Regions from separate parts of the Streptomyces sp. P9-2 genome, predicted to be linked through region 2. Evidence: riboswitches for the same ligand, from Rfam matches in the RefSeq annotation. Region 2 holds a riboswitch; the other holds the start of a gene.
The links. A riboswitch is a leader RNA that binds a small molecule or an ion and turns the genes downstream of it on or off. The one in region 2 is predicted to bind cobalamin.

Region 1: another riboswitch for cobalamin. It lies ahead of ACQY0Z_RS23925 (energy-coupling factor ABC transporter permease); the one in region 2 lies ahead of ACQY0Z_RS16245 (cobalamin biosynthesis protein).

What each region holds. Positions count from the first base shown of each region.
Region 1 covers NZ_CP192633.1:5,246,662-5,249,742, reverse strand. Annotated here, with positions in the region: gene ACQY0Z_RS23930 (ABC transporter substrate-binding protein) at 1-1,078, opposite strand, end outside; cobalamin riboswitch at 1,298-1,480, shown strand; gene ACQY0Z_RS23925 (energy-coupling factor ABC transporter permease) at 1,511-2,230, shown strand; partial or broken gene ACQY0Z_RS23920 (energy-coupling factor ABC transporter substrate-binding protein) at 2,227-2,580, shown strand; gene cbiQ (cobalt ECF transporter T component CbiQ) at 2,756-3,081, shown strand, end outside.
Region 2 covers NZ_CP192633.1:3,554,700-3,557,780, forward strand. Annotated here, with positions in the region: gene ACQY0Z_RS16240 (cobyric acid synthase) at 1-59, opposite strand, end outside; gene ACQY0Z_RS16245 (cobalamin biosynthesis protein) at 56-997, opposite strand; cobalamin riboswitch at 1,117-1,257, opposite strand; gene ACQY0Z_RS16250 (hypothetical protein) at 1,441-1,662, opposite strand; gene ACQY0Z_RS16255 (inorganic phosphate transporter) at 1,691-2,950, opposite strand.

The sequences.
Region 1 (3,081 bases), 1.7 Mb from region 2:
CCTTGACACGGATGCCGTCGTCGCCCTTCGTCCAGCCGGCGGCGTCGAGGATGTGGCCGGCCTCGGCGAGGTCGCGCGAGCGCTCGGTCTCCTTGGCGAACCACGGGTCGTCCACAGGCAGTGGCCCGTAGGCGGGGCGGCCCGCGCCGTCGAGGATCTTGTCGACCATGGCCTGCCGGTCGACGGCGAGGTCGAGGGCGCGGCGGATCGCGGTGTCGCCGGTGACGGGGTTGCCGCTGGGGAGGGTGACGACGCGGACGTCGTAGGAGGTGGCCCGGTACGTCTTCCTGTCGTCGTCACCCTTGAAGGTGGCGGCGAGGTTGGGCGGGAGGACCGCTCCGTCGAGGTCGCCGGAGCGGAGCCGGGTGGCGCGGACGTCGTCGTCGGCGACGATCGCCATGGTGAGTTTCTTCACCTTCGGGGTGCCGCCCCAGTAGTGAGGATTGGCCTTGAAGGTGAGCTTCTCGCCCTTGCGCCAGTCGACGAGGACGTACGGTCCGGTGCCGACCGGCTTGGTGTTGAAGGGGCCGGTGTTGGGGTCCTGCTTCCCGACGACGTGCTCGGGGACGATCGGCAGGACCGTGCGGGCGGCGAACGGCGCGTAGGGGTGGCGGAGGGTGAAGACGACCGTGTGGTCGCCCACCGCCCGGACGCTTTCGACGGCCGCGAGTTCGCTCTTGGCGGTGTTGTTGGTGTCGTCGTCGAGGACCGTGCGGTACGTGAAGACGACGTCCCGCGCGGTCAGCGGCTCGCCGTCACTGAACTTCACGCCGTCGCGCAGGGTGTACGTGTAGGTGCGTCCGCCGTCCGTGATGCGCGGAAGTGCCCTGGCCAACGCGGGTTCCAGGGTCATGTCGGCGGTGCGGGCGAGGAGGCCGTCGAACAGCTTGGAGTTGCCGTCCTTGCCGTAGCCGAGGAGCGGGCTGAGGGTGTCGGGCTCGGTGGAGACGCCGATCACCACGGACTCGCCGGCCACCGCGTCGTCCGTGCCGCCGGAGCCGGGCGCCGAGCAGGCGGAGACCGCCGCGGCCGTCGCCAGCACGGCGGCGGCGCCCCGTATGCGTCGTCGGGTCGTCATCGAACCTCACACACCCCTGTCATCGGAAGGCACTGTTGATGGAAAGTCGCTCTTGCATATTAGTTGCAAGAAGACCTTGCCCAGGACGGCGGCCCCCCAGTCACCCGGTTCACGGCCGGCCGCCGCGGGGCCCGAACGCGCAGGTGTGCGCCGGGGTGCGAGCCGCCGGACGCCCTCCCCGCGCCCCCGTCGCCGCTTGTCACCGGGCCGCGACGGGGACTACTGTCACCACGCCTTGGTGACGGGAAATCGGTGCGATACCGGTGCGGCCCTCGCCACTGTGATCGGGAAGTCCGGCTCCGGCCCTCACGGGCAGCCACTGGGTTCTTCGGGACCCGGGAAGGCGGAGCACGGGCGGTGGTACCCGTCAGCCAGGAGACCGGCCAAGGCGCGTCAACCATCCACGAGGTGCTGGAGAGGGTCTGCTGAGCCATGCACATTGCCGAGGGTTTCCTGCCTCCGGCGCACGCGGTCGCCTGGGGCGTCGCGTCGGCGCCGTTCGTCGTCCACGGAGCCCGGTCGCTCGTCCGTGACGTCAGAGAACATCCCGAGAGCACGTTGCTGCTGGGCGCGTCGGGAGCGTTCACGTTCGTCCTGTCCGCGCTGAAACTGCCCTCGGTGACCGGGAGTTGCTCCCACCCCACCGGCACGGGTCTCGGCGCGATCCTGTTCCGGCCGCCGGTCATGGCGGTGCTCGGGACCATCACCCTGCTGTTCCAGGCGCTGCTGCTCGCCCACGGCGGGCTCACCACGCTCGGCGCCAACGTCTTCTCCCTGGCGGTCGTCGGCCCCTGGGCCGGGTACGGCGCCTACCGGCTGCTGCGCCGGTACGACGTGCCGCTGATGGGCGCGGTGTTCTGCGGCGCGTTCCTCGCCGACCTGTCGACGTACTGCGTGACCAGCGTCCAGCTGGCGCTGGCGTTCCCCGACCCGGGCAGCGGATTCCTGGGCGCACTGGGCAAGTTCGGCTCCATCTTCGCCGTCACGCAGATCCCGCTCGCGGTCAGCGAGGGGCTGTTGACCGTGCTGGTGATGCGGCTGCTGGTGCAGTCCAGCAAGGGCGAGCTGACCCGGCTCGGGGTGCTGGTCACCTCGGCGGCCGGCGGCAAGCGGGCCGCTGAGGCCGAGTCGGCCGGGGCGGTGGCCCGATGAGCCGCAACGCGAAGATCAACACCCTGCTCCTGCTGCTCGTCGCCGCCCTCGCCGTGATCCCGCTGGCGTTCGGGCTCGGCGACCACAAGGAGGAGCCGTTCGCCGGGGCGGACGGCGAGGCGGAGACCGCGATCACCGAGATCGACCCGGACTACGAACCGTGGTTCTCCCCGCTGTACGAACCTCCGTCCGGGGAGATCGAGTCGGCGCTGTTCGCCGTCCAGGCCGCGCTCGGCGCGGGCGTGCTCGCGTACTACTTCGGGCTGCGGCGCGGGCGGCGGCAGGGCGAGGCGCGGGCCCGTGAGCGGGTCGGCGTGCGGGCCCCGGAAGGGGCGCGTGAGCAGGCCGCCGGCCTGCGGGCCCCGGACGGGGTGCATGAGCGGGACGGCCTGCCGGCCCCGGACACGGCACACGAGCGGGGCGACGTACCGGCCCCGGACACGGCACACAAGCGGGGCGGCGCTGAGGACACGGGCGACGCGGAGGTGCGCTCCGGCGCCGACGGCGGACGGGACTGACACGCCTGTGCTGCCGATCGACGCGGCGGCGCACAGCAGCCGCTGGCGCCGCCGCCATCCCGTGGACAAGGCCGTCCTCGGCCTCGGTCTCACCGTCCTCGCGATCTCCCTGCCCCCGTGGCCCGGCGCCGCGCTGGTGCTGGTCACCGCGCTGGCGCTGCTGCTCGGTCCGGCGGGGGTGCCGGCCGGGCGGCTGTGGCGGGCCTACCGGGTGCCGCTGGGGTTCTGCGTCACCGGGGCGCTCACCCTGCTGGTGCGGGTGGGCGGGCCCGGCGGTTTCGTGTCACCCGCCCCCGACGGGCCGCTGCGCGCCGGGGAGTTGCTGCTGCGCAC
Region 2 (3,081 bases):
ACCACGCTCTTGCCTGCGTCCGAGGTGGTCCCGGCGACCAGCAGTCCGCGACCGCTCACTGGGCACGTCCCTTCAGCACGCGCCGCGCGGCCACCCCGGCCGCCAGCGCCAGCCAGCCGACGCGCCGCGACAGGCGCACCGCCCGGTCGATGTCGGTGACGGCGACGGGGCGTCCGCCGCCGTTGAGGACGGGCCGGTGCTCGACCCGCCCGCCGTAGGAGAGGGTTCCGCCGAGCCGCACGCCGAGCGCGCCCGCGAAGGACGCCTCCACGGGACCGGCGTTGGGGCTGGGGTGCTTCGCCGCGTCCGCGCGCCAGGCCCGTACCGCCCCGCGCCGGTCGGGACCGGTGAGCGCGGCGAGGACGGCCGTCAGGCGCGCGCCCGGCCAGCCGGCGACGTCGTCGAGCCGGGCGGACGCCCAGCCGTAGCGGAGGTACCGGGGCGACCTGTGACCCACCATCGCGTCCAGGGTGTTGACGGCCCGGAAGCCCACCAGGCCCGGCACCCCGGCGACCGCGCCCCACACCAGGGCGCCCACCACGGCGTCGGAGGTGTTCTCGGCGACGGACTCCACCACGGCGCGGGCGATTCCGTCGGCGTCCAGCGCCTGCGGGTCACGGCCGCACAGGTGCGGCAGCCGCGCGCGGGCGGCCTCGACGTCCCCGTCCTGGAGCGCCCGCCCGACGGCGCGCGCCTCCCGGGCCAGCGAGGTCCCGCCGACGACGGCCCAGGTGGCGACGCCGGTCAGGGCGACGGAGGCGGCGGGGGAACGGCGTACGGCGCGGGCGGCCAGGCCGGCGAGCGTGACGGCGCCGCCGACGCACACGGCGGTGTGCACGGCCCCGCGGCCACGGTCGTCCCGCCACAGCACCCGCTCCACGGCAGCCGCGGCCCGCCCGAAAGCGGCGACCGGGTGACCGCGGCGGGGATCGCCGAGCAGCAGGTCGCCGAGGAGGCCGGCGGCGGCGCCGTACGCGAACACGCGATCGGCACCCATGGGTTCAGCCGGTGACGGATCCGGAGGGTACGGCCCCGAAGGGGGGTGGGGTGTCGCTGGTCGACCTCGGCAGGCTGCCGCGCATGGCGATATGTCCTCACTCAGGGTGTCCGCGCCCTGGTTCGACGAGACCGGCGGCGAGAGTTCCTGGCTCCCGGGGTTCGCACCCCGGTGACAGTGGCGGGACCGCGCCGGATTCGCACCGGCTTCCTCTCCTGCCGCCGTATTGGCGGAGGCAGTCCACCATGCCCCTGGAAGGGCCGTCAACTTGCCTTTGACCTGCGGGGCTGAAGTGTGCCGAGGCCCACAGAGGGGCTCACGTGGGTGAACGCCGTGAGCGGCCCGTGGACGCGCGCGCACGTCCGGCACGGGCGGGGACACGGCGACGGGCGGGACGGGAGCCGCTGCTCCCGTCCCGCCCGCTCACGCGTGCGGCCCGTCGGTCAGGCCATGATCAGGTAGATGCCGTAGCCCACGGCCGCCGCGCAGGTGGCGAAGCAGGCGTAGGCGCCGGTGACCGCGAGGGCCGCGGACCGGCCCTCGGCGGACGCCCGCTCGCGGCGGGACAGACCCGAGATGCCGAGGGTGAACAGGGCCACCAGGGCCACGGTGACCACGAGGCTGACGCCGAACACGGAGCCGAGGGCCGCCCAGTCGATCTTCATGCTGCTACTTCCTTCGTGCCGGACGCGGTCAGACGGTCGAGGCGGCCGACGGGGCCTGCGGGTCGGCGGTGGCCGGGGCCGGGATGGTGGCCGACAGTTCCTCGGAGGGGCCGGCCGGGGGCGGGGTCACGGCGGCGATCGCCTGGGTGACCACACCGGCGGGCTCCTCGGAGGCGGCCTCGGGGGTGTCGTGGTCGTTGACGTTGGTGTGGTCGACGACCTCGCGCCGGGAGATCTTCCAGATGGCCGCGCTGGAGGCGACCAGGAAGACGGCCACGACGGCGGTGCCCCAGCTGCCGAAGCCGCACACCCACTCGGCGATCGCCGCGACCAGCGCGGCGGCCGGCAGGGTCAGGCCCCAGGCGACGAACATCCGGGTGGCCGTGGACCAGCGGACCACGCCGCCCTTGCGGCCGAGGCCCGCGCCCATGACGGAACCGGACACGGAGTGCGTCGTGGAGAGGGAGAAGCCCAGGTGCGAGGAGGCCAGGATGACCGTCGCGGCGCTGGTCTGGGCGGCGAAGCCCTGCTGCGGCTGGAGGTCGGTCAGGCCCTTGCCCATGGTGCGGATGATGCGCCAGCCGCCCAGGTAGGTGCCGAGGGCGATGGCGAGACCCGCGGAGAGGATGACCCACATCGGCGGGTCGGAGTCGGGGGCTACGGCGCCGCCGGCGACCAGGGCGAGGGTGATGATGCCCATCGTCTTCTGCGCGTCGTTGGTGCCGTGGGCCAGGGAGACCAGGCCGGCCGAGGCGATCTGCCCGGCGCGGTAGCCCTTCTCGGAGGCCTTGGTGTCGGCGCCGCGGCCCATGCGGTACGTGAGCCGGGTCGCGAACATCGCGGCGATGCCGGCCACCAGCGGGGCGGCGATCGCGGGGAGCAGGACCTTGGTGACCAGCACGTCGCCGTGGACCGCGCCGAAGCCGGCGGAGGCGACCGTGGCGCCGATCAGACCGCCCATGAGGGCGTGCGACGAGCTGGACGGCAGGCCGACCAGCCAGGTGAGGAGGTTCCAGAGGATCGCGCCGACCAACGCGGCGAAGATGACCTCGGGACGGATGCCGGCCTCGTCGACGAGGCCTTTGGAGATCGTGTTGGCGACCTCCACCGAAAGGAATGCGCCGACAAGGTTCAGCACGGCGGACATGGCCACCGCGACCTTGGGCTTGAGCGCACCGGTCGAAATGGTCGTTGCCATCGCGTTCGCGGTGTCGTGGAAACCGTTCGTGAAATCGAACGCGAGTGCGGTTACCACCACAATCGCGAGGATCAGCGAGAAGCTTTCCATTTACCCAGGCAATCGTTCGAGGTCATTGGCTGGTCGAACGTAGGTAACCAGGGTGAACGGAAGATGAACTGGAACGGGCATCGGGGTGACCGTAAGAGGGGGTGTGCGCTCCGCCGTCCGGCCCAGGCGGC